Regions from separate parts of the Bradyrhizobium sp. SZCCHNR1093 genome, predicted to be linked through region 1. Evidence: predicted binding sites of a transcription regulator. Region 1 holds the regulator's gene; each other region holds the start of a gene.

The links. Region 1 encodes HrcA, which represses chaperone genes, less so after heat shock. Its sites were predicted from a motif close to GTTAGCACTCNCNNNNNGNGAGTGCTAAC; they were not measured.
Region 2: groES (co-chaperone GroES) is a predicted target of HrcA. The motif match lies at 5,597-5,625, and genes of this name have one in related genera.
Region 3: groES (co-chaperone GroES) is a predicted target of HrcA. The motif match lies at 7,131-7,159, and genes of this name have one in related genera.

What each region holds. Positions count from the first base shown of each region.
Region 1 covers NZ_JAUHJJ010000012.1:37,909-47,918, forward strand. Annotated here, with positions in the region: gene QX070_RS28040 (hypothetical protein) at 1-628, shown strand, start outside; gene grpE (nucleotide exchange factor GrpE) at 793-1,413, opposite strand; gene hrcA (heat-inducible transcriptional repressor HrcA) at 1,546-2,634, opposite strand; gene rph (ribonuclease PH) at 2,819-3,532, shown strand; gene rdgB (RdgB/HAM1 family non-canonical purine NTP pyrophosphatase) at 3,529-4,173, shown strand; gene hemW (radical SAM family heme chaperone HemW) at 4,160-5,317, shown strand; gene QX070_RS28070 (penicillin-binding protein activator) at 5,331-6,539, opposite strand; gene rsmI (16S rRNA (cytidine(1402)-2'-O)-methyltransferase) at 6,844-7,803, shown strand; gene QX070_RS28080 (YraN family protein) at 7,790-8,200, shown strand; gene gshB (glutathione synthase) at 8,234-9,175, shown strand; gene QX070_RS28090 (exodeoxyribonuclease III) at 9,291-10,010, shown strand, end outside.
Region 2 covers NZ_JAUHJJ010000002.1:749,725-759,734, forward strand. Annotated here, with positions in the region: gene QX070_RS09105 (L-lactate permease) at 1-1,215, shown strand, start outside; gene QX070_RS09110 (META domain-containing protein) at 1,365-1,772, shown strand; gene QX070_RS09115 (hypothetical protein) at 2,102-3,292, opposite strand; gene groL (chaperonin GroEL) at 3,435-5,078, opposite strand; gene groES (co-chaperone GroES) at 5,200-5,496, opposite strand; gene QX070_RS09130 (hypothetical protein) at 5,829-6,335, shown strand; gene QX070_RS09135 (protein phosphatase CheZ) at 6,476-7,255, opposite strand; gene QX070_RS09140 (L,D-transpeptidase) at 7,563-8,354, shown strand; gene QX070_RS09145 (DUF2076 domain-containing protein) at 8,444-9,244, opposite strand; gene QX070_RS09150 (ChbG/HpnK family deacetylase) at 9,468-10,010, opposite strand, start outside.
Region 3 covers NZ_JAUHJJ010000003.1:426,371-436,380, forward strand. Annotated here, with positions in the region: gene QX070_RS12995 (hypothetical protein) at 1,102-1,290, shown strand; tRNA gene QX070_RS13000 (tRNA-Asp) at 1,334-1,408, shown strand; gene QX070_RS13005 (HNH endonuclease) at 1,448-1,984, shown strand; gene QX070_RS13010 (RtcB family protein) at 2,652-3,992, shown strand; gene QX070_RS13015 (2OG-Fe(II) oxygenase) at 4,143-4,715, shown strand; gene groL (chaperonin GroEL) at 5,045-6,685, opposite strand; gene groES (co-chaperone GroES) at 6,773-7,087, opposite strand; gene QX070_RS13030 (usg protein) at 7,467-7,751, shown strand; gene QX070_RS13035 (cupin domain-containing protein) at 7,939-8,517, shown strand; gene QX070_RS13040 (acyltransferase family protein) at 8,739-10,010, shown strand, end outside.

The DNA of each region.
Region 1 (10,010 bases):
GAACGGTCGGGATGGCGCCACGCCGGTGCGGCGCTACTCGATGATCCTGCCCGGCAACGGCTTCTCCGGCTACGTGGCCGTGCAGATCCCGGAGACCGCGAGCCGGATCTACACCGACGATGCCGTGCGTCAGATGTTCGCCTCCGCCGTCGTCCGCAAGGACGTTCCCGTCGACGAGCAGCTCGCGATGATGCCGTTCAAGGTGACCGAGCTCTCCGGGTTCAAAACCATCCGCACGCTCGGGCCGGGTGCCTTGATCCTGGCCGACGGCGAAGAGGACAAGGGCTTCGAAGCCGCGCCCTTCGTGGTGATCGGGCTCGTGGCCGGGGTGGCCCCGGAGGCGGGCGACCGCGCGCGTGTCGCCCAGCAGGCGGCCACCACCATTCCGGGCGTCCGCGAAGCGCGCATCACGATGTCCGAGCCGATCCGCATCGACGGCCAGCCGGCCTACGAGACCCGGCTCGAAGCCACCAGCGGCAAGGACAATACGCCGGTGACCGTGGTGCAATGGCTGCGCTTCGGCGGGCCGAATACGCTGCGGATCATCGGCAGCGCGCCGCGCGATCAGTGGTCGGTAGCCTTCCCGCGCTTCCGCGCCGTCCGCGACGGCATCCAGCCGAGAGGCTAAGCCCAACTCGGTATCCGGACGCCGCGGTCTCATCGGCCGCGGTCCACTTGCCGCGACACGAACTACAAACTCGCGCCGACAAACAAGAAGCCACGGGCATCACCGCCCGTGGCTTCTTCGTTGGACTGACAGGACGGCAGGAGAAGACCTGCCTATGCTGGCCGTCACGCGGCGCTGTTCGACTGATCGTTGCTCGGCGCGGGCGCAGCCTTCGCGCCACCCTTGGACACGCCGACCAGCGCGGGACGCAGGATGCGCTCGCCGATCATGAAGCCGGCCTGCACGACCTGCACCACGGTGCCCGACGGCACCGACGAATCCGGGACCTCGTACATCGCCTGCTGGAAGTTGGGGTCGAACTTCTGTCCCGTCGGATCGAACTTCTTGACGCCGTTCTTCTCCAGCGTGTTGAGCAGCGAGCGCTCGGTGAGCTCGACGCCCTCGATCAACGATTTGAGGCCTGCATCGGCATTGGCGCGTGTCTCGGCCGGCACGGCATCGAGCGCGCGCTGCAGATTGTCGGCGATGTCGAGCACGTCGCGCGCGAAGCCGGTGATGCCGTACATGCGTGCATCGGCGACTTCACGGGCCGTCCGCTTGCGCAGGTTCTCCATCTCCGCCAGCGTGCGCAGCATCTTGTCGCGCGCGTCGGCCGCCTCCTTGGCAAGGGCCTCGGCCGAGCCGGTCTCAGGATCGTCGGGCATGATGTAGGGCTTGGAGACGACGGGGTCGCTGGCCTGCGCCGGGTTTTCCGGATCATTCTTGTGCAGGTCGGGATCGGTCATGGACAGACTCGCAAGTTCGGCTGACGGGTTTTGGGGGTATGGGGCGGGATATCGTGCTTTGGGCGTCGAAAATCAAGCGCAGCCTGACCATCGCGCCCGGAGGCGCTGTCCGCGGGTTAACCATGCCACGCGTCAGCCACCCAGCAGCCGGCTGACCAGACGCGCGGCATAATCGACCGTCGGGATCACCCGGGCATAGTTGAGCCGGGTCGGACCGATGACACCGAGCACGCCGACGATGCGACCCGTGGCGTCGGAATAGGGCGACACGATCGTCGACGAGCCCGACAGCGAGAACAGCTTGTTCTCCGAGCCGATGAAGATGCGGACACCTTCCGCGCTCTCTGCCCGTCCAAGCAGATCGACGACGCCGCGCTTGGTCTCGAGATCGTCGAACAGCCGCCGCACGCGCTCGAGATCTTCGAGCGCATGCAGGTCCTCGAGCAGGTTGGCGTGGCCGCGCACGATGAGCTGCCGCTCGTCGCTGTCCCCTCCGGACCAGCTCGCGACACCGGCGGCGATCACCTTCTGCGTCAGCAGGTCGAGCTCGGCGCGATCATGCGCCAGCGCCGTCTCGAGCTCGAGCCGTGCTTCCGCCAGCGTCCGGCCTCTGATGCGGGCATTGAGGAAATTCGACGCCTCGGTCAGCGCCGAGGACGGCACGCCCGGCGGCAGAACCAGAACCCGGTTCTCGACCTGCCCGTCCTCGCCCACCAGCACGACCAGCGCACGCTCGGGCTCGAGCCGCACGAACTCGATGTGCTTCAGCCGGGTGTTGGATTTTGCGGTCAGCACCACGGCAGCGGCACGGGTCAGACCCGACAGCCGGGTCAGCGCCTCGTCCAGGGCGGCCTCGACCGATTGCGCCCGCCCGACCGCGGCGAGCTGGCTCTGGATCGATTGCTGCTCAGCCTCGGTCATGTCGCCGACCTGCATCAGGGCGTCCACGAAGAAACGCAGGCCGGCCTCGGTCGGCAGCCGGCCGGCCGAGGTGTGCGGCGCGTAGATCAGGCCGAGCTGCTCGAGATCGGCCATGACGTTGCGCACCGAGGCCGGCGACAGCGGAACCGCGATCAGCCGCGAAATGTTGCGCGAGCCGACCGGCTCGCCGGTCGCCAGATAGCTTTCGACGATCTGCCGGAAGATCTCGCGCGAGCGCTCGTTGAGCTGCGCCAGACCGGCCGGCGGTGTCATCAGGTTGATCGGATCGTGGTGGGCCACCAGATGCTCTCCTCGCAGCTGCCTATAATGTGTCCATGCGGCGGCTCGGTGGCAAGCCGGTCGTCGCGCGCTCTCGGGCGCGACGAGGCCATGATAAACCCTTGATAAGCCCTTGCCGCTGCCGGTCGCGGCTCCTACAAGGCCGGTCAAAGTCGGTCTTTCGCGCGCTTTCACGGAGAGAATCATGCGGCCGAGCCGCCGTGCACCGGATGAACTGCGGGCCGTGAGCCTGGAACGCGGCGTCGTCAAATACGCCGAGGGCTCCTGCCTGGTGAAGTTCGGCGACACCCATGTGCTGGTCACCGCCACGCTGGAAGACCGGCTGCCGCCCTGGCTCAAGGGCCAGGGGCGCGGCTGGATCACGGCCGAATACGGCATGCTGCCGCGCGCCACGCTGGAACGGACCCGGCGCGAGGCCTCCGCCGGCAAGCAGACCGGTCGCACCGTCGAGATCCAGCGTCTGATCGGCCGCTCGCTGCGCACCGCGATCGACCTGGAAGCGCTCGGCGAGCGCCAGATCACGGTCGATTGCGACGTGCTGCAGGCCGACGGCGGCACGCGCACGGCGTCGATCACCGGCGCCTGGGTGGCGCTGGCCGACTGCATCAAGTGGATGAAGTCGCGCAACATGATCAAGACCGAGGTGCTGCGCACCAACGTCGCCGCGATCTCCTGCGGCATCTACAACGGCACGCCGGTGCTGGATCTCGACTACGCCGAGGATTCCGAGGCGGAGACCGACGCCAATTTCGTCATGACCGGCGACGGCCGCATCATCGAGGTGCAGGGCACGGCGGAGAAGACGCCGTTCACCGAGGCCGAGCTCCTGGCGCTGATGGCACTGGCCCGCAAGGGCGTGGCGCGACTGGTCGACCTGCAGAAGATGGCGGTCGCGTGAGTAGCGGTCATCGCAAGCTCACCGGGCGCCTCGTCATCGCGACCCACAATCCCGGCAAGCTTGCCGAGATGCGCGAGCTGCTCGCTCCCCATGGCGTCGAGGCGGTGTCGGCCGGCGATCTCGGCCTGGACGAGCCGGACGAGACCGGCGAGACCTTCCAGGCCAACGCCCGCATCAAGGCGGTCGCCGCGGCCAAGGCCGCGCAGCTTCCTGCCTTTGCCGACGATTCCGGCATCGTGGTTCATGCGCTCGATGGGGCGCCGGGGATCTATTCGGCGCGCTGGGCCGGACCGGACAAGGATTTCACCAGCGCGATGGCGCGGATCGAGCGCCTGCTGCAGGAGCGGGACGCGAGGAGTGCCGACAAGCGCACCGCGCATTTCGTCTCGGCGCTGTGCGTGGCGTGGCCGGACGGTCATGTCGAGGAGGTCGAGGCGCGGGTCGACGGCGCCCTGGTCTGGCCGCCGCGCGGCACGGCGGGCTTCGGCTACGACCCGATGTTCCTGCCCGAGGGGCACGACCGGACCTTCGGCGAGATGACCAGCATCGAGAAGCATGGCCTGCCGCCGCTCGGGCTCGGCCTGTCGCACCGGGCGCGCGCCTTCGTGAAGCTCGCGGAGATCTGCCTTGACCAGCGCTGACAGCGAAGCGTTCGGCGTCTATGTGCACTGGCCGTTCTGCCTGTCGAAATGTCCGTATTGCGACTTCAACAGCCACGTCCGGCATGCCGCCATCGATCAGGACCGCTTCGCCCGCGCCTTCGCGCAGGAGATCGCGACCACGGCCGCCCGCATCGGGCCGCGCACCGTCACGTCGATTTTTCTCGGCGGCGGCACGCCGTCGCTGATGCAGCCGCAGACGGTCGGCGCCATTCTCGACGCGATCGGCAAGCACTGGCACGTCGCTGGCGATGTCGAGGTGTCGCTCGAAGCCAATCCGACCAGCGTCGAGGCGACACGCTTTGCCGGCTATCGCGCCGCCGGCGTCAACCGGGTCTCGCTCGGCGTCCAGGCGATGGACGATGCGTCGCTCAAGATGCTGGGACGCCTGCACACCGCCGAGGAGGCGATGAAGGCGGTGGCGATCGCGCGCAATGCGTTCGAGCGTTATTCGTTCGATCTGATCTACGCCCGGCCCGACCAGACGCCGGCGATGTGGACCGAGGAGCTGACGCGCGCGATCGGTGAGGCGGCTGAGCACCTGTCGCTGTATCAACTGACGATCGAGGAAGGCACGCCGTTCTTCGGCCTGCACGCCGCAGGCAAGCTGAAGACGCCGGATGAAGGCCTGGCCCGCACCTTGTACGACGTCACGCAGGAGATCTGTGGCCGTCACGGACTGCCGGCCTATGAGATCTCCAATCATGCCCGCCCGGGCGCGGAGTGCCGGCACAATCTGATCTATTGGCGCGGCCACGAATATGCCGGCATCGGCCCCGGCGCCCATGGTCGTCTCGACATCGGCGGCATCAGGCATGCGACCGCGACCGACAAGCGGCCGGAGGCCTGGCTGATGCGGGTGGAGTCCAACGGTCATGGTGTGATGACCGACGACGAGCTCAACCGCGAGGAGCGCGCCGACGAATTCCTGCTGATGGGGCTGCGTTTGGCCGAAGGCATCGACCCCAGGCGGTATGCCGCGATCTCCGGCCGTGCGCTCGATCCGCGCCGCATCGCGCTGCTGCGCGAGGAGGGCGCCATCGCGGTCGATCCGGATGGACGGCTGCGCGTGACTCAGGATGGCTTTCCGGTGCTCGACGCGGTCGTCGCCGATCTCGCCGCCTGAAGGATGCTGCGACTCACGTCGCGCTGAAGCTCTTCGGCGCGCCGGCGACCGTCTGTCCGCCACCCGAACCGACGCGCATCACGGCAAGCCCGCGCTCATTGGTGCCGTCGCTGCGGAACCGGAACAGCCCATCGATGCCGGCAAAGCCCGATGCATTGGTCAGGACATCGGGCGCGAAGCGCTGGTTGCCCTGGGTGCGCGCCAAAGCGGCCACGAGCGCCACCGCATCGTAGGCGAGGGTTGCCGTGCGCACGGGATCGCCACCGAACCGCGTCCGGTAGCGACCGGCGAAGGCGCGGAAGCCGGAGGGATCCGGCGCAGCATAGAGGCCACCCTGCAGGCTGGCGCTGGCATAAACGCGCGGATTGTCCCACAGCCCCGTGCCGAGCAACTGAATGTTGCGCAGATTGGCGCCGGCAGCGGTCAGCGCATCGGCCGTCGCCGCGACCGATTCGCCGTCGTCGGCCAGCAGCAGCGCATCGGCGCCGCCGAGCGCCTGCGCCACCGTGCGCGCAGGCCCGGCGCGGTCGCTGGAATATTTCTCGAACGCCACGATGCGTCCGCCACGGCGGCTGACCGCGGTCTTGAACGCACCCTCGACGACGGTTCCATAGGCATTGTCGGGCAGCAGCGCCGCGAACGAGCGTTTGCCGACGCTGGCGGAATATTCGACGATGCGGCTGGCGTCGGACTCCGGCAGGAAGCTGAGCAGATAGACGCCGCGCCCAGCCACGCTCGAATCGGTCGAGAAGGCGATGACCGAGATGTTGCGCGCGCGCGCCACCTGGGCGGTCGCCGGTACCGAGCCCGCGAACAGCGGACCGAGAATGATCTCGGCGCCTTCGTCGCAGGCCTGTTGCGCACCCTGCTGCGCCCCTTGCGGGCTGCCGGCGTCGTCCTTGATCAGGAGCTGGATGTTGGGGTTCTGAAACTCGGCGAGCGCCATCTCGGCCGCGTTCTTCATCGATTGCGCAGCCACGCCGGCATTGCCCGACGCCGACAGCGGCAGAATCAGCCCGACCTTCACCTGGCCGTTACCGGCAACCGCCGGCTGCTGCGGCGGTCCCGCCGGCGCCGTCGGCTGCTCGAACGGATTGAAGCCCTGCTGGACGTTGGAGCACGCCGACAGCAGCGGCGCGCCGACGATCAGGCCCAGCGCCGTTCGCCGGGCGACCCCATGGGGTCCCGGACCGAGAGAGTTGGGATGACGCGGGCCCACCATGGCATCTCTTCGTTCGGCCAAGACCGGCCAGAAGTTCCCCAAACGCACGTCCGCCAAGCCGTGCTGATTCACTCATATTGTCGACGAATAGTTAAGCAAAACAAAAGGCTGTCACCGCCACAAAGCCGATCAATTCGACGTTTTGCACGGCCTATCCCCTGCTCGTACACATCCCCATTGACGTGCAGTTTCGGACTTGAAGGTTCGATGAACGGCCACGCGCCCAATGCCGATCGGAACTTCAAAATTGCTGCGCGGCTGTTCCCCTGTGGCAATCCCGCGGCATGCCCTTTAAATTACCTCGATGGGCGCGAAGGCAATCCCCAAGACGTCGCTAGACGACGGCAAATCTTCCACCACGTCGACCTACCTGGTGGCGGGTCAAATCGTCGTGGCGCCCAAGGCACGGCCTGGATTGCATCTGGTGGCGACGCCGATCGGCAATCTCGGCGACATCACGCTGCGTGCACTGGAAACCCTGGCCGGCGCCGACATCATCTTCTGCGAGGACACGCGAATCACGCGGCGCCTGACCGAGCGCTACGGACTGGGCGCGGAACTCGCAGCCTATCATGAGCACAATGCCGAAGCGGTCAGGCCGCGGATCCTGCAACGTCTGGCCCAAGGCGCAGCCATCGCGCTGGTGTCGGACGCCGGCACGCCGCTGATCTCCGATCCCGGCTACAAGCTGGTGCGCGAGGCCTGTGAGGCCGGACACGCCGTCACCGCGCTGCCGGGACCTTCCGCCGTGCTCGCGGCGCTGAGCGTGGCGGCGTTGCCGACCGACCGCTTCTTCTTCGAGGGATTCCTGCCGGCCAAGCAGCAGGCGCGGCGCACGCGGCTGTCGGAGCTCGCGCGGATCGAGGCGACGCTGGTTCTGTTCGAGGCGGGCAGCCGGGTGCAGGAGACGCTGGCCGATCTCGCCGATGCCATGGCTGGGCGTCAGGCCGCGATCTGCCGCGAGCTCACCAAGCTGCACGAGGAGGTGCTGCGCGGGGCAATCGGCGATCTCGCTGCACGGGCCGGCGATCTCGAAACGCGCGGCGAATTCGTGCTGGTGATCGGTCCGCCGCCGCGCGATGCCGAGGTGCTGACCCAGGACGCGCTGGACGCCGTGCTCAGGGATCTGTTGCAGCGATCGAGCGTCAAGGACGCCGTAATGCATGCCGTCGAGCTGTCGCGCCGGCCGCGACGCGAGGTGTATGCGCGCGCGCTCGAGCTCTCGAAGGGCGCGCGGTCGGGGGAGGCCGATGGCAAAGACTGAGCGTGCCTCCCCAGACAAGCCGGCGAAGACGGCGGCACCCGAGCGCGTCGCCGCCTTCCGCACTGGATTGTCGGCGGAAGCCCGTGCCGCAGCACTGCTGATCGCCAAGGGCTACCGCATCCTCGCCAAACGCTTCCGCACGCCCCATGGCGAGATCGACATCATAGTGCGCAAGCGCAGCCTGGTCGCCTTCGTCGAGGTCAAGGCGCGCGCCTCGCTCGACGATGCGGCCTATGCCGTGACGCCTCGCCAGCAGCAGCGCATCATCGATGCCGCGCAGGCCTGGTTGATGGCGCATCCGGACCATGCCGAATTCGAGCTGCGCTTCGATGCGATTCTGGTTGCGCCGCGCAGCCTGCCGCGCCATCTGATGGCGGCCTTCGACGCCAGCACCTGACATGAACTGACTGCAGAGAGCAGGGACCTGCCCATGAAACTGAATGTCGCCGTCCAGATGGATCCGATCGCGCGCATCAACATCCGCGGCGACTCGACCTTTGCGATGCTGCTCGAAGCACAGCGGCGCGGACATGGCCTGTGCTACTACACGCCGGACAGGCTGTCGCTGCGCGGCGAGGAGCTGTACGCGCCGGTGCAGGCGCTGACCGTGCGCGACCAGGTCGGCGACCACTTCACGCTCGGCGAGCCCAAGCCGACGGCGCTGACCTCGTTCGACGTCGTGCTGCTGCGCCAGGATCCGCCGTTCGATCTCGCCTACATCACCTCGACGCATTTCCTCGAGCGCATCCATCCGAAGACGCTGGTGATCAACGATCCCGCCAGCGTGCGCAACGCGCCGGAAAAGCTGTTCGTGATGAACTTCCCGAAATTGATGCCGCCGACCTTGATCTCGCGCGATCTCGACGAGATCAACGCCTTCCGCGATCAGCACGGCGCTGTCGTGATGAAGCCGCTGCATGGCCATGGCGGCGCGGCAGTGTTCCGCGTCATGCCGCAGGACATGAATTTCGGCTCGCTGTTCGACATGTTCTCGGTGACGTTCAAGGAGCCCTGGGTGATCCAGCGCTTCCTCCCCGAAGTGAAGCATGGCGACAAGCGCATCATCCTGGTCGACGGCGAGTTCGCCGGCGCCGTCAACCGCGTGCCGGCGGCGGACGATCTGCGCTCCAACATGGTGCGCGGCGGCGCCGCGCAGGCCACCGATCTCAGCGCCCGTGAGCGCGAGATCTGCGACACGCTGGGTCCGGAATTGCGCGCGCGCGGCCTGCTGCTGGTCGGCATCGACGTCATCGATGGCAACCTCACCGAGATCAACGTGACGTCGCCGACCGGCATCCGCGCGATCTCGCGGCTCGGGGGCCCCGACATCGCCGCCCGCGTATGGGACGTCATCGAGAGCAAGCGGCGCTGATCAGGCACCGTCCCACATGGCTGGGGATAAGGCCAGCCAACGCGGTCATTCCGATGCGTCAGAAGCGGAGCGGAATCGCCGACATCGACGCATTTCATGATATGACGCGGGTCTCATGCGTCTCGTCCTGACCACCTGGAACATCAATTCGGTGCGCCTGCGCATCGACCTCGTCGCCAAGCTCATCAAGCAGGTCAGGCCCGATGTGCTGTGCCTGCAGGAGACCAAGTGCATCGACGACGCTTTCCCGCTGAAGCGTTTCAAGCGGCTCGGCTATGAGCACGTCGCGCTGAACGGGCAGAAGGGCTATCACGGCGTCGCCGTGATCTCGAAATGGCCGTTCGAGGAGACCAACGTCCGCACCTTCTGCGACAAGGTGGATTCGCGCCACATCACGGTGGCGTTCGGCGAGAAGGCGCAGCTCGCGCAGCCGCTGGTGCTGCACAATTTCTACGTGCCCGCAGGCGGCGACATTCCCGACCCCGCGCTCAACCCGAAATTCGAGCACAAGCTGCAATTCCTCGACGAGATGAAGGCGTGCGAGCCACTGCATCCGCGCGGCGACGACCGGCACATCCTGGTCGGCGATCTCAACGTCGCGCCGCATGAGCACGATGTCTGGTCGCACAAGCAGCTCCTGAAGGTGGTGTCGCACACGCCGGTCGAATGCGAGAAGCTGTTGGCGGCGCAGACCCATGGCGAATGGGTCGACGTCGCCCGCGAGCGCATCCCGATGTCGGAGAAGGTCTACACTTGGTGGAGCTACCGTGCCGCCGACTGGACCGTCGGTGATCGCGGCCGAAGGCTCGACCACATCTGGGTGTCACGCGCACTG
Region 2 (10,010 bases), on a different contig from region 1:
CCGCTCGCGGCGTCCGGCCTGTCGCTGATCGCCAACACCGCCCCGGTCGCCTATGGCGCGCTGGGCACGCCGATCCAGGGCCTCGCCTCGGTCACCGGTCTCGATCCCTACATCCTCGGCGCGATGGTCGGCCGGCAGCTGCCGGTGTTCTCGCTGATCGTGCCGTTCTGGGTGATCTGGGCGTTCGCGGGCTGGAAGGGCATGAAGGACGTCTGGCCGGCGATCCTGGTCACCGCCGTCTCGTTCGCGGTCCCGCAGTTCCTGATCTCGAACTACATCAATCCGTGGATCGTCGACATCGGCGCCTCGCTGATCTCGATGGGCGCGCTGATCCTGTTCCTGAAGGTCTGGCAGCCGAGGCAGCTGTGGCTGTCGCCGGCGTTGCGCGGGCGTGACGAATCGGCCGCCACGATGACGGCGGCGAAGCCGCTGGACCGCACGCCGCTGACGCAAGCCGAGCTCTGGGGCGCGCTGCTGCCCTGGATCATCGTCTGCGTGATCATGCTGATCTGGGGCAACGGCGCCTTCAAGGCCTGGGCGAACTCGATCTTCACCTGGAACTATCCGGTGCCCGAGCTCGACAAGCTGATCAACAAGATGCCGCCGGTGGCCGCGAAGCCGACACCGGAAGGCGCGGTGTTCTCATTCACCTACCTGACCTTCACCGGCACCGGCATGCTGATCGCCGCGATCATCTCCGGCTTCCTGATGGGTGTCGGACCGGGCAAGCTGATCGCGGAATATGGCCGCACCATCCGTCTGTGCGCGATCTCGCTGATCACGATCTCGGCGATGCTGGCGATCGGCACGCTGACCCGGCTGTCCGGCGTCGACGCAACGCTCGGCCTCGCCTTCGCCGCGACCGGCGTGCTCTATCCGTTCTTCGGCACCTTGCTCGGCTGGTTGGGCGTGGCGCTGACGGGATCGGATACGGCCTCGAACGTGCTGTTCGGAAACCTGCAGAAGATCACCTCCGAGCAGCTCGGCCTGTCGCCTGTCCTGATGGCGGCCGCCAACTCATCCGGTGGTGTCATGGGCAAGATGATCGATGCGCAGTCGATCGTGGTCGCCTCGACCGCCACCAACTGGTACGGCCACGAGAGCTCGATCCTGCGCTACGTCTTCCTGCATTCGATCGTGCTGGCCTGTCTGGTCGGCCTGTTCGTCACCTTGCAGGCCTACGTCTATCCGTTCACGGCGATGGTGCTGAAGTAGCAACACCGGCAGCGACAAAGCCCCGCGCCGCAGCTGCGGCGCGGGGTTTGCTATGTTTGGAACACATTTGTGCGGGAGCCGTGGCGGCGGGGATCACGGTCGTCGCCTGGAAGGCGCAACCCTGCGTGTGATTGGTCTGAAGAGGAACGATGCAAGTGTTGAAGCGTGGCTGCGCCGTGGCGATGATGGCGTTGTCGATGTCGGGCCTGCCGCTTGCCGGCGCGTCGGCGGAGGAGTTTCCCTTCGGAATGGAGATGACGCTCGATGCGTTACCAATGCCCGGCTCGAAGCGCGTGCCGGATCTCGACATCGGCGACAACGGCGAGACCGTGCTGGAGCTCTGGTGCAAGGGCGGCAAGGGGCAGTTCTCGGTCGCCGGCAACACCATCGTGTTCATCGCCAGCAAGATCGAGGACCGCAACTGCCCGGCGGCACGCGCGCAAGCCGATGACGAGCTGATCGCGGCGCTGAGCGCGGCGACGAACTGGAAGCGTCAGGGCGACCTGATCATCTTCATCGGACCGAAGACGCTGCGCTTCCGGCTCAACACCAATTGAGCCGAGACGGGCGTATCGAAAGTCCTAGTCTTGGTCACATCGATATATCGGCATGTGGACCTCGCTGTCATGGTCCGGCACCTGGTCCTGCTTCATGCACGTTCGCGATTCCGCAGCACGCAGCTTTGAGGTCAGCCCCGCTGTCACCCTCCCCTGGAGGGGGAGGGTCGCCTCTCATGAGCGCAGCGAATGGGAGGCGGGGTGGGGTGATCTCTCCACGTGCACCGGTGCCCGCGGCGTCACCCCACCCCGCTCGCCCGCTTCGCGTGCGATCGACCCTCCCCCTCCAGGGGAGGGTGGCATCTGAGATCGCGGCGCCTGCCGTCGCCTTACTTCCAGACAGAGTTGTCCGCATCCCAGCGCTTGGCCTTGAAGGCCTTCGCCAGCTCGTCGATGGCACCGCCGTCGTCGCGGGTATCGCTTTCCTCGTCGCCGGACGATTCGTCCGACAGGATCAGCTTGGCGCTCGATGCCTCATCGACGGTGGTCGTCGTCGGGCTGCTGATCCACAGCATCAGCGCGTCCGCGCCGCCCGGCTTGTCCGCCGAGACGAGGCCGGTGACCTCGATGACGTCGGTCAGCTCGAGCGCCGGCATCAGCTGGCTCGGCCGCTTCAACGTCAGCTTCAGCTTGCCGCTGACCGGATTCCACGCCGCACTCGTCGGCCTGGCATTGTAGGTCTTGGCCAGCACGTCGGAGATGGCGCCCGCCAGCTTGTCCTTGTTGATCTTGTCACCGTCGCGCCAGTCGGCCGCCGCAAAGCGGATGGTGCGGTCCATCTCGACCGTGCCGGCGGTCCAGCCGGCGGTGACGACGCCGTTCATGGTCCGCGCCTTCGCGATCAGTGCGCCGGCTCGTTCGGGGTCGACGGTCATGCTGATGGTCTGCTCGCCCGCGCGCAGTGCGTCGCAGCTCACGATGAGGCTCGACAGCGAAACTTCGACGTTCTCGCCCTTCAGGCTCTTGAGGAAGTCGGTCACCGCGTCGAGCTTGAGCCGGACCGAGACCGCCTCGGGCGAGACGTCGGTGAAGTCCTTCGGCTGGGCGCTGATGCCGTCGTCGCTCGACTGGCTCTCCTGGAACTCTTTCTCGCTGACGTCGGAATTGTCGGTCGACGCCACCTCGGTGACGGTCTTGCCGATCGCGATCTGTCCGCGGAACTCGAACGTGTCGCCGGTCGGCTTGCGATTCAGCTTCACCGTGACCGGCTCCTTGGCGCCGTTGCTCTGGGTCGCACCGGTCAAGGTCTGGCCATTGACGGTGAGGCTGACCACGAAGCGGTCCTTGCGATCCGAATTCTTTGCGACGGGATAGCAGACGTCGAGCGTGGCGGCGGTGACGGTCTTGCCCTGGCGCGTCTCCTTCAGGATCACGTCGGCATTGCCGTCCATCAGGCCGTCGATCGCGGTGAAATACCGAGTCTCGTTGGCGGGGGCCTTGGTCCCGCTCTTGCTCTGGGCCCAACCGAGTTCCGGCGCGGCCGCTGCAATCACGGCCAGCGCAAGCAAAATCGCGCGCATCTGAAAATCCTTGTGGGGGCAGAATCGGCCTTAAGCTGTAGCGCCGATTTGCGATCGCTGCACCCCCGGGCGCGGACACTCGGCCAAAAAGAAGGCCGCCCGGAGGCGGCCTTCCTGAACGTCTCGGTGATGCAAGGGGGGCTCAGAAGCCCATGCCGCCCATTCCACCCATGCCGCCGCCGGCCGGCATCGCGGGAGCTGCGTCCTTCGGCAGCTCGGCGACCATCGCCTCGGTGGTGACCAGGAGGCCGGCGACCGACGAGGCGTCCTGCAGCGCGGTGCGGACCACCTTGGCCGGGTCGATGATGCCCTTGGCGACCATGTCGACATAATCTTCGGTCTGGGCGTCGAAGCCGAAGGTCTCGGACTTCTCGTCCAGGATCTTGCCGACCACGATCGAGCCTTCGACGCCGGCGTTCTCGGAGATTTGGCGAATCGGAGCCTCGAGCGCCTTCAGCACGATGTTGATGCCGGCCTGGACGTCCGAATTGGCGTTGGTGATGCGGCCGACCGCCTTCTTGGCGCGCAGCAGCGCCACGCCGCCGCCGGGGACGATGCCTTCCTGCACCGCAGCGCGGGTCGCGTTGAGGGCGTCCTCGACGCGGTCCTTCTTCTCCTTGACCTCGATCTCGGTCGCGCCGCCGACGCGGATCACCGCGACGCCGCCGGCGAGCTTGGCCAGACGCTCCTGCAGCTTCTCACGGTCGTAGTCCGAGGTGGTCTCCTCGATCTGCGCCTTGATCTGGCCGACGCGCGACTCGATGTCGGCCTTCTTGCCGGCGCCGTTGACGATCGTGGTGTTCTCCTTGTCGATCACGACCTTCTTGGCGCGGCCGAGCATCTTCACCGTGACGTTCTCGAGCTTCATGCCGAGATCTTCCGAGATCAACTGACCGCCGGTCAGGATCGCGATGTCCTCGAGCATCGCCTTGCGGCGATCACCGAAGCCCGGCGCCTTGACGGCGGCAACCTTGAGGCCGCCGCGCAGGCGGTTGACGACCAGCGTCGCCAGCGCCTCGCCCTCGACGTCCTCGGCGATGATCAGCAGCGGACGGCCCGACTGTACCACGGCTTCGAGCACCGGCAGCATGGCCTGCAGGCCGGACAGCTTCTTCTCGTGCAAGAGCACGTAGACGTCGTCGAGCTCGGCGGTCATCTTCTCGGCGTTGGTGACGAAGTAGGGCGAGAGATAGCCGCGGTCGAACTTCATGCCTTCGACGATGTCGACCTCGGTATCGAGCGACTTGTTCTCCTCGACCGTGATGACGCCCTCGTTGCCGACCTTCTGCATCGCCTGGGCGATCATCTTGCCGATCGCGGCGTCGCCATTGGCGGAGATGGTGCCGACCTGGGCGACCTCGGAGGACGAGGCGACCGGCTTGGCACGCTTCTCGATGTCCTTGATCACGGCGGCCACCGCGATGTCGATGCCGCGCTTGAGGTCCATCGGGTTCATTCCGGCGGCAACCGCCTTGGCGCCCTCGCGCACGATGGCCTGGGCCAGCACGGTCGCGGTGGTGGTGCCGTCACCGGCGGTGTCGTTGGTCTTGGAGGCGACCTCGCGCAGCATCTGCGCGCCCATGTTCTCGAACTTGTCCTCCAGCTCGATCTCCTTGGCGACGGTGACGCCGTCCTTGGTGATGCGCGGAGCGCCGAAGCTCTTCTCGATGACGACGTTGCGGCCCTTCGGGCCGAGCGTCACCTTGACGGCGTTGGCGAGAATGTCGACGCCGCGCAGCATGCGGTCGCGTGCGTCGCCAGCGAATTTGACGTCCTTGGCTGCCATTTCAAAATTCTCCTGGAGTAGACCTCGACGGCGAGGGGCGTGATCGCCCGTCTGTCGCCGGAACGAGGTTGCAGAGCATTTTCGCCCGGGGCGGCTGATCGCCGCCCCCGGCAGGTCGGGATCAGGCGACGACGCCCATGATGTCGGACTCCTTCATGATCAGGAGCTCCTCGCCGTCCAGCTTGACCTCGGTTCCGGACCACTTGCCGAACAGCACGCGGTCGCCGACCTTGACGTCGATCGGGATCAGCTTGCCGCTCTCATCACGGCCGCCCGGGCCGACGGCGACGACTTCGCCCTGCGAGGGCTTTTCCTTGGCGCTGTCGGGAATGATGATGCCGCCCTTGGTCTTCTCTTCGGCGTCGATGCGCTTAACCACGACGCGGTCGTGCAGGGGACGAAACTTCGATTTGGCCATGACGGATCCCTTTTGGGGTGCTTGGATAAGTTTGTTGCTGTCGGAGGAAATCTGAATGCGGCCACATTTGACGCCCACTTGGCGCCAACTGGCTCGCAGCCTTAGCAATCGCGCCCTCCGAGTGCTAAAGACCGCTCGGGGAAATATGGCTTGCGGCTGTTCCTGTCAAGCAACGGCCGGCAGTTAAGCCGTTCTTGAGGCTGTTAGGGGATGTTGTCCCGGGCCAGACATGTTAGTGGAGCGGCGTCGTCATCCGACGTCATTGCTCTGACGAGCGTTTTGGGTTTGGTTGCCGGACGGGGCAGCCACGATCTTGTTCCTAAGGGGATGCCATGACGAGTTCACGGTGCGCGCGGCCGGTTGCCAATCTCGCGATCGCGTCGGCGCTCACGATGCTTCTGGGAGCGTGCACGGGCTTCAGCCTGTCGCCGTCGCCCCCCATGCAGACCGAGGCGCCGGTCGAGCCCGAGGTTCCGGCGACGATCCGCCCCGAGGATCTCGTCGGCAAATGGGGCCTCGCCGCTTACAACAACCCCAACGACCGTCCGCGCACCGAGAAGATGGCGTTGGCGCAGTGCAAACAGCCCTATGTCATCGGGGCGGGCACGTCCGGCGGTGTCGTGATGCATCTGGCCGACCAGGCGACTCCCCAGGAGCTGCGCCTGAAGGGCTCGGCCAGCGGCAAGAACTATATCGGCCCGGCCGGACCGCCCGGCGGCGAGCAGGACCGCGAGGTCGTCTCCTTTGACGGCCGTGTGCTGATCACCCGCTTCGTCGACAAGGATGCGGCGACCCGTTACCAGACGATGGTCTACGTCCGCTGCGGACCGCGCGCCTGAGATCCGGGCGAAGCCCTCGCGACAAGCCCCGGCCACACCCAAAAGCCAAACGAAAAACGCCGGCGAAAGCGCCGGCGTTTTGCTTGGTGCTGCTCGGTGCCGTCCCTGGCCGGCGTGGCCGCCGGTCAGGCAGGATGAGCTCAGTTGAACATTGCGTCGATGTCGTCCTGCGAGGCGTGGCCGACGTCGCCGTCCGCCTTCGGGCCGTTCAGCAGCCGGGCGTCGCCCTCGCGGTGGTCGACGATCGGCGGCGTATGCGCCTTGATGGCGTCGACGCCGCCCCAGATGTCCATCATCACCACGATATGGTGCTCGATGAACTTCATCGTGGTCATGACCTTGTTGATGCGCTGGCCGGTCAGGTCCTGGAAGTTGCAGGCCTCGAAGATCGAGACCACCCGCTCCTGGATCTCTTCGCTCAGGATCTTCTGCTGGTCGGCCGAGTCCACCTTGGACAGCGCGCTGGCGGCCTGGTCGATCGCCTCCGCGGCTTCGAGGATCTGCTGCGTCGCCTGCTCGGTGCCGCCGACGACCGCGCCGAGCTCGCCGTTGACCTTGGCCATCTCCTCGCCGTTGAAGCTCTTGGCATGGAGGGTCGCGATCTCGCCCTTGGTGCGGTTGATCGCGTCGTGGATCAGGTCGAGCTCGACCTTGAGTTTTTCGCACTGCTCGATCTGGGCACGATAGGTCTCGAGCAGCGCGCGCGCTTCGGCGACCTCGCGTGCGGCGGACTCTTCGATGGCGGCGTTCGCCGTGTTGCTGCCGCCGCTGCGGATCGCATTGGCCATCTGGGAGCGGATCGCGCGGAGCTCGTCCATGATTTCCTTGTGGTTGGGGCCGATCTCGCCACCCACGAATTCAGGCTCCGGCATATGGCCGACGATTGCTTCTTCGATACGGAAACGCTTGCGAACAGCCATGATAGTATCCCTGACCTTTTGCTCGGATCAGTTCTACGCAGAGGCTATTTAACATCGCGTTCACGCCAGGAACCGCCGTTGAGCAACGCTGGCGTGCATCGTGCGTCAACGATTAACCATGCGCCAGCGGCCTTCACGCAAAATAAACGCTAGCGATCAAAACCGCCGACGTATGCAGCGATGGTAAATCCCGGCGCCTCCCGCGTTTACCAAAGCGATCGGGTTTTGCTCTTTATTGACGATACGCGGCGGCGCATTTGCCTCGCGCGATGAACAGTCTTCAGACGAAACAGTACAGAGTACGTCGATGTTCAAATCAGTATCCGCAGCGCTGCTGGCCGGCGCATGCGTTTTCCATGCAGGTCTGGGCCGCGCCGCGGCCCAGGGATTTCAGCAGCCGACCGTGATCTATAGCGGCCCGCCGCAGCAGTCCGCGCCGGTGCGCACCGCCTATGTCGAACGCTCGCGCATGGGCGGCGGCTTCATCGAATTCCTGTTCGGGGATCCGCAAGGCGGCCGCGGCGCGCCTCCGCCGGGACAGCCGATGTACCAGCAGCAGCCGTCCTACTACGAGCCGCAGCGGCTGGCGCCGGGCATGGTCCCGCAGCAGGGATTGCCGGATGAGGAGGCCTATGAGCAGACGCAGCGGCCACTCGATCCGAAATACGAGAAACAGATCGTTGACTATGACGGCAAAGAACGGCCGGGCACGATCGTCATCGATACGCCGAACAAGTTCCTCTATCTGGTCCAGGGCGAGGGCAGGGCGCTCCGCTATGGCATCGGCGTCGGTCGCCCCGGCTTCACCTGGTCGGGCGTGAAGACGATCTCGGCCAAGCGCGAATGGCCGGACTGGACGCCGCCGCCGGAGATGCTCGCGCGCCGGCCCGACCTGCCGCGGCACATGGAGGGCGGACCGCAGAACCCGCTCGGCGCACGCGCGATGTATCTCGGCTCGTCGCTGTATCGGATCCACGGTTCGAACGAGCCATGGACGATCGGCACCAACGTCTCGTCAGGATGTATCCGGATGCGCAACGAGGACGTCATCGACCTCTATGGCCGCGTGAACGTCGGTGCCCGGGTCATCGTGCTCTGACGACCGCCGCTGCGCGACATCAGCAACTGAAAAAGGCCGCCCGTGGAGGGCGGCCTTTGCATTTTTGAGTTGGCTGCGACCCGGGAGCTTCACGCGTAGTCGCTGCCACCGTCGTCGTCGCCATAGCCGTCATCGGCATCGAAGTCGGCCGCGTCGCTGTCATTGCCGCTGTCGTCATGGCTCGCCTGGTCGAACAGGCCGGCCCGGCCGCCGTCGCCGCCCGGGCGGCCGATGTCGTCGAGACCGGCATCGCGCGCCAGCGAGCCGCCGGACTGGTCGCCGCTCCACGGGCTGGCACCGCCGCCCCGCTCCTCGATGATCGTGGTGTCACCGAACGCCTGATGCGACCCGCCGCCCATCATCGAGCGGATGCCGCCGAGCAGCAGCGAGCCGCCGACCATGCCGGCCGCTGCGGCCGCCGCCGTGCCGAGGAACGAGCCGCCTCCACCGCCGAACATGCCGCCGCGCGGCTGGCCGAAGCCGCCCTGATCGTAAGGGCCGGGCTGACCGGGATAGCCGGGCTGGCCCTGGTAGCCCGGGGGTATCGCCTGGCCGCTGTTCCAGACCGGGCGGCTCTGCGAGGGCGGCGGCACGTTGGGGACCGAACCGCGGCTGCCCGAGCCGAAGATGCTGTCGCGCATCGAATCGAGGAAGCCGCCGGACTGGCCCTGCGGGGCCTGGGCGTGCTGCAGCTCCTCGATGCGGGCGTTGGCGCGCTTCAGGGCCTCGTCCTGCACCAGCACCGTCTGGACCAGCGCATAGACGGCATTGGGAGCCCGCTGCAGCGCCTGGGCGATGGCGGCGGCAGCCTCCGGATCACGCGGTGCACTCTCCAACGTGGCAAGCCGGTCGAACAGATCGTCGATGAGTTGGCGTTCTTGCGGTGTCATGTCGTTCTCCTGCCGCTTGCCTTGTTCCGGCCAAGCGCGGCCAAGATTTAGGGGGACTTTGTGGCCCGGCCAGCCGGGGCGCGGATTAAATTTCCGTATGCGACAAAGCGTCTTTGCACTTGCGAGGCGTTTCGGAAGCCGAAGGCGGACGGCATGCCTGCCTCCCTCCCACTTCGAACGCCGCCGCGCCGGGTTTTGTTCGCCGGGGCACGCGAAACATCCATCAGCCGAGCGTCACCTTGCGGCGCTCCAACAGGCCCGGAAAATGCTCGCCGGCAAGATAGGCGTGCTCATGCTCGCGCTGCACCGTCAGCGGATCGAGCTCGATGAGGACGTCATCGACGAAACCGGGGTGGCACATCACCAGCCCATGCTCGGGCAACTCGTCGAGGAAGCCATCCATCAAAGCTCCGAAGTCGGAGGCCTTGGTGAAGTCGTAGGCGCCCGCGAAGCCGGGATTGAAGGCGATCTCGGCCCGCCTGGCCTGACGGCGGAATTGCGCGCTGAGCACGTCCAGCAGCAGCGCTTTCGGTGCCGCCAGCCGCTGCATCAGGGGCAGATTGCGGCCGCCCTGGCGCACCCAGGCCGTGGGCGCAGTTTCCTTGACGGCGGCGAGAAAGCCCTCGCGCACCTGCGGATAGAGCTGGGCATGCTGGTGGCCGTCGACGAAATCGGGGGCGCGACCGAACAAATCGCCGAACGCTGCAAGCTGAACCAGGACCTCGGCACGGATCATCTCGGGATCGAGCCGGCGGGTCAGTCCGGC
Region 3 (10,010 bases), on a different contig from region 1:
AGAGGGCTGATTGACGGTGGGCACGCTGCCGCCTTCGTCGGCCACTTTGCCCACCCCACAGGTCCTGCATCGACAAACAACGCCGTCGCCTGGCGTTGAGCCGGGGCCGGAATGAGATCCGTTTCACGCTTCAAAAAGCACGGCCATGACTGCGCATTCTCGCGGCGCCTGGCGCCCGAGTGCTGCTCGTAAACTGGCCCTCCGAAATCGGAAGAGGGCGCGGGGAATGCCGGGTGAGGGCCTCACCCATGGCCCGCCTGCAGAAGAAAAAGCAGGCGGCAGTCACCACAGGTTCAGCCGCATCATCCGGCATTCCCCGCGCGATGGCCTTACGGCTTATACGTGGTCTCCCTGGTGCGCCGGGCTTTCTGGCCACCATCGGTCGGAGCATTCGTCTCTCCGACCTTGACACCAGCATCGGGGTGCCAGGACATCACGACTTCGCCGTGCGCACCGGATCGTTCGTCCGCGTGATCAGATCACGCTGCAACCCGACGCGCCCACCGCATCCCGCCCTCCACGTTCATGACGATCGCGAAGCGCCCCTCTCATGAGGACAGGACCGGCATAGAATGCACGGTTTCTGATTTTTGGAAACAGGAAAATGTTCGGGGTTGGCGGTGAGCGGGGCGATCCCATTGACCGGGCTCGACAAACGAATTTTCGCGCGCACGCGTTTTCGACCTCTCGCAGGGCCGATTGCGGCCTTGGAGCTCGCGATAATGCGCAACTGATTTGCCCGACGACCAGTCTGGTCGTTGCAAATCTGTCGCGTCGCCGGAGGCGCGCCGTCATCGCTTCCCCCTCCGGCCTTGACGGCTTCGGAAAATTCTGCGCATAGCTCTGCCCCATCGAAATTGACGCGCCGCTCGCCGGCGCGCTCTTGAGGACCACGATCGTGTTGAGCCTACGCTCACATCTCGCGAACGCCGCCACCAACGAACGACCGCTTAACTGGTCGCGCGATGGGTCGGGCATGGGCGTCGCCTGTCAGGGTCCATTTGATCTCGTGCTGTCCCTGACGACATCGGGACGCGAAATTCCAGCAAGAGCATAACCGGCGGCGGGATCTCACCCTCCGCAGACATAGCGGAGGGTCTGATGACCCGCATGATGAGCCCAGATTCCGAGATAGTCGACCACGCCCGAGCGCTGTGCTCGCCGGTGGCGGTTGCCTTCGTGCGCATCGTCATGACGTGCCGCGGAGTCAGCGAGGCACGGGCTCGCCAGATCTATCTCGACTACATCAACGGGGTTCAGCCGGAGCACGCTCCGGTCGCGTTCGATTGATTGACGATGACCATGCCCGGTGCAGTCCGGGCGCGATGACATGGCCTATGTTCCCGTCTGGTGAAGGGACCGGATTGTCGATCCGGGAAGGCGGGTTCGATTCCCGTCATGGGCGCCAACACGACCGGGCAGATGAAGCGAAGAGAGGAGGTCGACGATGTCAGCAACAAACCCGGCGCTGGTTCTCAACGCCGACTTCCAGCCGCTGAGCTATTTCCCGCTGTCGGTGGTCTTCTGGGAGGACGCGATCAGGGCCGTTGTCGGCGAGTCGCACGTCGTGGTCGCAGAGTACGACCGCGTCGTGCGCAGCCCGAGCGTCACCATGCGGCTGCCGTCGGTGATCGCGCTGCGCGACTATGTCAGGCCGGCGATGCGCGTGCCGTTCACGCGCTTCAACGTCTTCCTGCGCGATCGCTTTGAATGTCAGTACTGCGGTAGCCGCTATCTCCACGGCGAGCTGACCTTCGATCACGTCGTGCCGCGCGTCGACGGCGGCGAGACGTCGTGGACCAACATCGTCGCCGCCTGCAGTCCCTGCAACGCGCGCAAGGACCGGCGCCATCTCAAGCCGCGGCGGCCGCCGTTCGAGCCGGCACGGCACGAGCTGATGGCTGCGCAGCGCCTGTTTCCGCCGAGATTCCTGCACGTGACCTGGCAGGATCATTTGTACTGGGATGTGGAGCTCGAGCGGTGAGCGCCGCGTAGCACGGATGAGCGGACGCCGAAGCCCAACGGGCTTCGGCGGAGGCGATATCCGGGGTCTCGCGTGCCACTCGTATGAAGTCGCATGTCGCTGCGCTCATGTGGGCTACGACTACTCGTCATGCTGAGCTGCAACGATCTTGTCGTCATTCCGGGGCGCGCGCAGTGCGAGCCCGAAGCCATAACCATGACAACTCATGACGTGCGTCGGCGGTGCTAAAACGCCACGAAGTTATTTCAGCTACGTACGGCTTACTTTACAAACGGGTAAAATCCTGTAAGAGCACGCGCCAACTTATCCGGCGGACATCCGCCAGCGAGAGAGCCATGCCGATTTCGACCCCACGTCAGATAGAGGACAGCGCGCTGCCGCAACTGCGGCGCCGTGGTTGCGTCCTGTGCGTGCCGGCAGTCTCCGCGGGGAGCGCGCTGTCCCGTCACAATCAACTAGCAGCGTAGCGAGGCAGCGGGATCGTCCCTCTGTCTTGAACGCCAGAGAGACGATCCGCCAGGCTGATGTCCCATCCGGGACACTCCGATCAGATCCGTCTCTCTGTTTGCACCACCGGACTTGCGCGGCGTCACGCCGTGCAAGTCCCGATCATTGCAGCGCCACGCCGGCGCGGCAGGGTCATGCATGAACGAGTGAGGAGGATCACATGCGAGCCGATCCCTATCAGGAGCGCGCGAGGCAATTGGCGATCGAGGCCGGGCTCGATCCGGATGCACGGGTCGAGCGGCCCGGGCAGCGATCGATGCCGCTGTGGTGCACGTTCCGCGACGCCGCGCGCAAGGAGCAGCTGGCGCGCGAGGCCACGGCGCTGGGCGACACGGTCGCGAGCCGGCCACAGGCCGCGCAGTATCAGAACAGCCCGCTGAAGGTGTTTGGCCGTCACGAGGATGCGACCATCGCGCAGATGAGGAGCTGCATGGCGGTCGGCAATGCCGTGGCCGGGGTGATCTGCGCCGACGGCCATCTCGGCTATGCCCAGCCGGTCGGCGGCGTGATCGCCTATGAGAAGCAGATCAGCATCTCCGGGGTCGGCTTCGACATCGGCTGCGGCAACATGGCGGTCCGGCTCGACACGCAGTTCGGCGCGATCGAGGACAAGGTCGGCACCATCATAAAGGATGTCGCCAGGGTGATCTCGTTCGGCGTCGGCCGCAAGAACGCCGAGCGGGTCGAGCATGAGCTGTTCGACGACGCCGATGCGTGGCGCTGCTCCGACATGGACGCGTACCGGCAGAAGGCGGTCGGGCAGCTCGGCACGGTCGGGTCGGGCAACCACTATGTCGATTTGATGCGCGACGAGGCCGGCTTCGTCTGGATCGGCGTGCATTTCGGCAGCCGTGGTCTCGGCCATACTTCGGCGACGCGCTACCTCAAGGCCGCCGGCGGCAAGGACGGCATGAACGTGCCGCCCGCCGTGGTCGACGAGGACTCGGAGGTTGGGCAGCGCTACATCGCCGCGATGCAGCTCGCCGGGCGCTACGCCTATGCGGGACGCGAGTGGGTGACCGAGCGCGTGCGCCAGATCATTGGCGGTGCGGTCACCGACAGCGTGCACAACCACCACAACTATGCCTGGCGTGAGACCCATGACGGGCGTGACCTGTGGGTGGTGCGCAAGGGCGCCACGCCGGCCTTTCCAGGCCAGCGCGGTTTCGTCGGCGGCTCGATGGGCGACGACGCCGTCATCATCGAGGGCGTGGAGTCGGAGGAGGCCAAGGCCTCGCTGTACTCCACGGTGCACGGCGCCGGGCGGCTGTTCGGGCGCAGGGAGGCCAAGCGGCGCTTCACGCGCGACGAGATGGACGCCTGGCTGCAGGGCCGCGGCGTCACCCTGATCGGCGCCGATCTCGACGAGAGCCCGATGGCCTATCGCCGTCTGCCCGAGGTGCTGGCCGAGCACGCCGGCTCGGTGAGGGTGGTGCATACGCTGCGGCCGTTCGCCGTGGTGATGGCGGGCGAGGGCGAGTTCGATCCGTTCAAGGATTGAGCCTCTCGTAGCCCGCATGAGCGCAGGCGACATGCGGGTCCGCACGTGCAGTTCGTGAGACCCCGGATGTCGCTCCGGCCTGCGCCCGCAAGGCGCCGGCCTTTGCTCATCCGGGCTACGCGATTGCGCAACGATGACGGAGACACGATCATGACCGGGCTGACCTGGCACGCCGACAATATCGAGACGATTGCGAACTTCTTCTCCACTGCCGAGTGCGAGGACTACATCCGCTTGGGCGAGCAGATGGGCTTCGAGGAGGCGACGTTGTTCGCGCCGCGCAGCGTCAAGGACTATCGCAACAACGATCGCGTCATCGTCGACGATACCGAGCGCGCGCAAGGGCTCTATCAGCGGCTCGCCGGCCATCTCGCACCGTCGTTCCAGCATCGCTGGCAGCCGGTCGGGCTGAACGAGCGGCTGCGGCTGTATCGCTATGATGTCGGACAGAAGTTCGAATGGCATCGCGACGGCCATTTCGAGCGTGACGATGGCGAGCGCAGCCAGTTCACCTTCATGATCTATCTGAACGATGATTTCGAAGGTGGCACGACGTCGTTCTGCGACGACACCGGCCTGATGCCGGATGGTCCGTTCCGGATCATTCCGAAGAAAGGCATGGCGCTGCTGTTTCATCACCCGATCATGCATCGCGGCGATCCCGTGACGAAGGGGCGCAAATACGTGCTGCGGACGGACGTGATGTATCGGCGGAGCAGGTGAGGGGGCGCGTCGCACAAGGCGCGCGCTCTCCGTTCGTCACTCCGGGGGGCGCGTAGCGCGAGCCCGGAATCCATAGCCACAGGCCGTCGTGTGGTGCGAGGTGCTTGTGGCGTCTGTCTTCGACCAACCACCGCTCGGGCTATGGATTCGGGGCTCATTCGCGCTGCTCCAAAATGGCTTCGCCATTTTGCGCTTGAACGCCCCGGAATGACGGCGGAGAGGAGTTTAGCGACGAAGCCCGCATGAGCCCCGGCGACATTCGGGCCCCGGCGAAACAAAAAGGGCGCGGCTTTCGCCGCGCCCTTCGTATCTCTTGAGGAGGCTGGACCTTAGAAGTCCATGCCGCCCATGCCGCCGCCCGGAGGCATTGCGGGGCCGCCGGCGTTCTTCTTCGGCAGCTCGGCGACCATGGCTTCGGTCGTGATCAGCAGCGCAGCCACGGAGGCGGCGTTCTGGATCGCGGCGCGAACCACCTTGGTCGGGTCGATGATGCCCTTGGAGACCAGGTTGCCGTACTCGCCGGTCTGGCTGTCGAAGCCGTAGGCGTACTGGTCCTTCTCCAGGATCTTGCCGACGATGACCGAGCCGTCCTCGCCCGCGTTGATCGCGATCTGGCGGGCCGGGGCGGAGAGCGCCTTGCGGACGATCTCGATGCCGGTCTTCTGGTCGTCGTTCTTGGTGCGCAGGCCCTTGAGCTGCTCGGAAGCACGCAGCAGGGCGACGCCGCCGCCCGGCAGGATGCCTTCCTCGACAGCCGCGCGGGTCGCATGCATCGCGTCATCCACGCGATCCTTGCGCTCCTTGACCTCGACCTCGGTCGCGCCGCCGACGCGGATCACCGCGACGCCGCCCGCGAGCTTGGCCAGACGCTCCTGCAGCTTCTCACGGTCGTAGTCCGAGGTGGTCTCCTCGATCTGCGCCTTGATCTGCTGAACGCGCGCCTCGATGTCGGCCTTCTTGCCGGCGCCGTTGACGATCGTGGTGTTCTCCTTGTCGATCATCACCTTCTTGGCGCGGCCGAGCATGGAGAGGTTGACGTTCTCGAGCTTGATGCCGAGGTCTTCCGAGATCGCCTGGCCGCCGGTCAGGATCGCGATGTCCTGCAGCATGGCCTTGCGGCGATCGCCGAAGCCCGGCGCCTTGACGGCCGCGACCTTCAGGCCGCCACGCAGGCGGTTGACGACCAGGGTGGCCAGCGCCTCGCCCTCGACGTCCTCGGCGACGATCACCAGCGGCTTGCCGGTCTGCACCACGGCCTCGAGCAGCGGCAGCAGCTCGTTCAGCGAGGAGAGCTTCTTCTCGTTGATCAGGATGTAGGCGTCATCCATCTCGACGCGCATCTTGTCGGCGTTGGTGACGAAGTAGGGCGAGATGTAGCCGCGGTCGAACTGCATGCCCTCGACCACGTCGAGCTCGGTCTCGAGCGACTTGGCTTCCTCGACGGTGATGACACCCTCGTTGCCGACCTTCTTCATGGCGTCGGCCAGGAACTTGCCGATCTCGGCGTCGCCGTTGGCGGAGATGGTGCCGACCTGGGCGATCTCGTCGTTCGACGTGACCTTCTTGGAGTTCTTGACGAGGTCTGCAACGACCGCCTCGACCGCGAGGTCGATGCCGCGCTTCAGATCCATCGGGTTCATGCCGGCGGCAACCGCCTTGGCGCCTTCGCGCACGATGGCCTGGGCCAGCACGGTCGCGGTGGTGGTGCCGTCGCCGGCCGCATCAGCGGACTTGGAGGCGACTTCGCGCACCATCTGTGCGCCCATGTTCTCGAACTTGTCGTCGAGCTCGATCTCCTTGGCGACGGTGACGCCGTCCTTGGTGATGCGGGGAGCGCCGAACGACTTGTCGAGGACGACGTTGCGGCCCTTCGGGCCGAGCGTGACCTTGACGGCATTGGCGAGGATGTCCACGCCGCGCAGCATGCGATCGCGGGCGTCGACGCCGAACTTAACGTCTTTTGCTGACATATTGGGTTTCCCTGAGTTGAATTGGTCGTCTCACCCTGGGCAGGGCGCCCGCAGGCGCTCCTCAGGGTGAGCGTTGAGCGGGTTGGCTTAGGCGGCCTTCTTCTTCGACGCGGTGTCGGTGAGCACGCCCATGATGTCGCTTTCCTTCATGATCAGCAGCTCCTGGCCGTCGATCTTGACCTCGGTGCCCGACCACTTGCCGAACAGCACGCGATCACCGACCTGGACGTCGAGCGGGACCAGCTTGCCGCTCTCGTCGCGGGCGCCCGGGCCCACCGCGATCACTTCGCCCTGCGAGGGCTTCTCCTTGGCCGAGTCGGGGATGATGATGCCGCCAGCGGTCTTCTCTTCGGCGTCGATGCGCTTGACCACGACGCGGTCGTGAAGCGGACGGAAAGCCATACAGTCCTCCTAAGCTATTGAGGCGATTGTCAGTTTCTGGAATTTTGGCAGTCGGTGCCGGCGAGTGCCAGCACGTGGGCTGGATTTAGGGGAGAGCATTCAGCCGGACAAGGGCTTGTAGCAGAAAAATTAGCAGTCAACTGCGGGCTCTGCCAAAGCGTTCCGATAGCGTTAACGGGAGCGGAACGAACCATGAAACCCCGTATTAGCACCTGGGCTAAGTGGCTGCTAATGCAGCATTTTTCAACATGTCGTTAAACATTTAAGCTTGAGATGGGTTGAGGACATGCGTCACATTTCTTGGCAGTGAGCGCATCTTTGCCGGGTGGCTCCATCCCGGTTGGCCACACGGACATGCGCTCCAGAAACGGAGGTTGGCATGGTGTCGAAGGTTGAGGTTTCCGAGGACTTTCGGAAACAGGTGCTGGGTTACGGGCTGACGACGGCGCAGATCCTGTATCGGATGCCGGATCACCGCTCGCTGCTGCAGACCTACGTCTGGCAGAACTACGACCTGTTTCCGAAATTCCCCGCGCTGCAGGACTTCCTGGCGTTCTGGCAGGAGAAGATCGAGGGTCCGCTGTACTCGGTCACGGTGGCGCATTCCAAGCTGATCAAGCCGGCCGAGCTGCGCGCCGTCGACGGCGTGTTCCGGCTGCATTGAGGCCGACGCGTAGCCCGGGTGAGCGAAGCGATATCCGGGTTCAACGCGGACGCGCGTGAGTCCCCGGATGTCGTTTCGCTCATCCGGGTTAAGCGCTGCCTCGGCCCTGTTGAGGTCGTCGATCGGTCGAACCGCAAAGCGGCAGGTTGTGCTATCCTCGCGTGCGAGGACACGCAGGGAGAGCGCCATGGCCAAGAAGAGCCGCACCGCCAAATCAGCATCACGCGCCGCCGCGAAAGCCGCGCCGCGAAAAACCGCAAAGACAAAGCCGACGGCGAAGACCGCCTTCGCGGCGCCTGCCAAGCCGGGAAGGGTGGCGAAACCCTCGGCGCGCAAGGCGCTCGCGAGCAAGGGGCGACCAGCGCCGGCGCCGCGCCGGCGCAAACAGAAGGTCGCCATCAGCCATCACCGCGAGGAGGACTTCAAGGCCGACGGCTTGCGCGCCTATGCTGTTTACCGCGACCTCGGCATCGCCGACGCGACTCACGGGCTGGCGCGCGCGCATGTCATCCGCATGCTGCCGCCATGCAATCCGCAGGAAGTCTCCAAGCTGCACACCCATGCGGTCGACTTCCAGATGGTCTATGTGCTCAAGGGCTGGGTGAAGAGCTACCTCGAAGGCGTCGGCGAGACGCTGATGCAGGAGGGCAGCTGCTGGACTCAGCCGCCGAAGATCCGGCACATGATCCTCGACTATTCCGACGACGTCGAGCTGCTGGAAGTGATCCTGCCGGCCGACTTCAAAACCGTCGAACTGTCGACGTAAAGCCGACAGAAATGGATGGAAACATTTGCGTGCGATGGACGGCGGTCGCATCGCGCGTGTGTGTTGACATCCGGTCTCGCGTCACTGGGACGGATGGGCCGGCGACGAATCCGTAAGAGGTGTTCGCCGCGGGCTTGCGTAAAGGCGTACCCGTCCCGTTGCCGCGCTTCGTCGTTCAGTTCGCTCCCACGATCCCGCGCGCGCCTCGCACGCGCGCATCGATGCAGCCCCGCATCGCCAACGCGGGCGCCGGTTCGGCTTCAGGTGCCGCCCATCGCGAGGACATCGACTGGCTGCGCGCCATCGCGGTGCTCTCCGTTGTCGCATTCCATTTCGAGGCGCCGGCGATCTTCGGCGGCTTCGTCGGCGTCGACATCTTCTTCGTCATCTCCGGCTACCTGATCACCGGCATCATTGCCGCGGAGATGGCGGCGGGCCGCTTTTCGTTCGCGCAATTCTACGAGCGGCGGGTGCGGCGGCTGCTGCCGGCGCTCTACGCCATGGTGGCGTTCGCAGCGATCCCGGCGTCGCAGGACATGCTGGGCTCCGAGCGCGCCGAGTTCTTCCGTTCCGCGGCCGCCGTCGTCACCTTCACCTCGAACATCTTCTTCTGGCAGCAGTCCGGCTATTTCGACCACGCCGCGGTCGAGAAGCCGCTGCTGCACACTTGGTCGCTCGCCGTCGAGGAGCAGTTCTATCTGGTGCTGCCCGTCGTGGTCTGGGCCGTGTTGCTGATAGCGCGCGGGCGACGGCAGGCGCTGCCGGTCACGCTGGCGCTGCTGGCTGTTGGTTCGTTCGCGCTCGGTCTGCTGCTGATGCGAGGCGGCGCGTCCGCGAGTGCGTTCTTCCTCAGCCCGCCGCGCGCCTGGGAATTCCTGCTCGGCGGCCTGGTCGCGATTTCCGGACTTCCCGCACCGCGGCCGGGTTTCGCCCAGCGCGGCGCCCGCGCGCTGTCGCTGCTGCTGATGGCGGTGCCGATTCTGGCGCTGCGCCCCGGACCGGGTTTCCCCGGCGTCGACGCGCTCGCGCCATGCCTTGGCGCGGCGCTGTTCCTGTGGAGCGGCGTCGGCGTGGCCAATGTGCCGCGCAGCCGGCTGTCACCGCTCGGCGTAGCGGCGTTCGTCGGCCGCATCTCCTATTCGCTGTATCTGTGGCACTGGCCGCTGTTCGCCTTCGCGCGCTTCGCCAAGCCCGGCCTGGCGCTCGACGGCTGGGAGCGGGCGGCGTTGTTCGCCCTCACGGTCGCGGTCGCCACGCTGTCCTGGCGCTTCATCGAGCAACCGTTCCGCAATCGCCAGCTCGCAGCGACCCCGCGCGCGGCCTTCGGTCTTGCGGCGCTGGCGAGCCTGCTGCTGCTGGCCGGCAGCGGCGTCGGCCTGCTGCGCGCCGGTGCCGTGTCGGACGCCGACCGCGCGGCGCAGCGGCTGGACGCCTACAACGCCTACGACATGAAGCCGGTCTATCGCTACGGCACCTGCTTCACGACGCCGGAC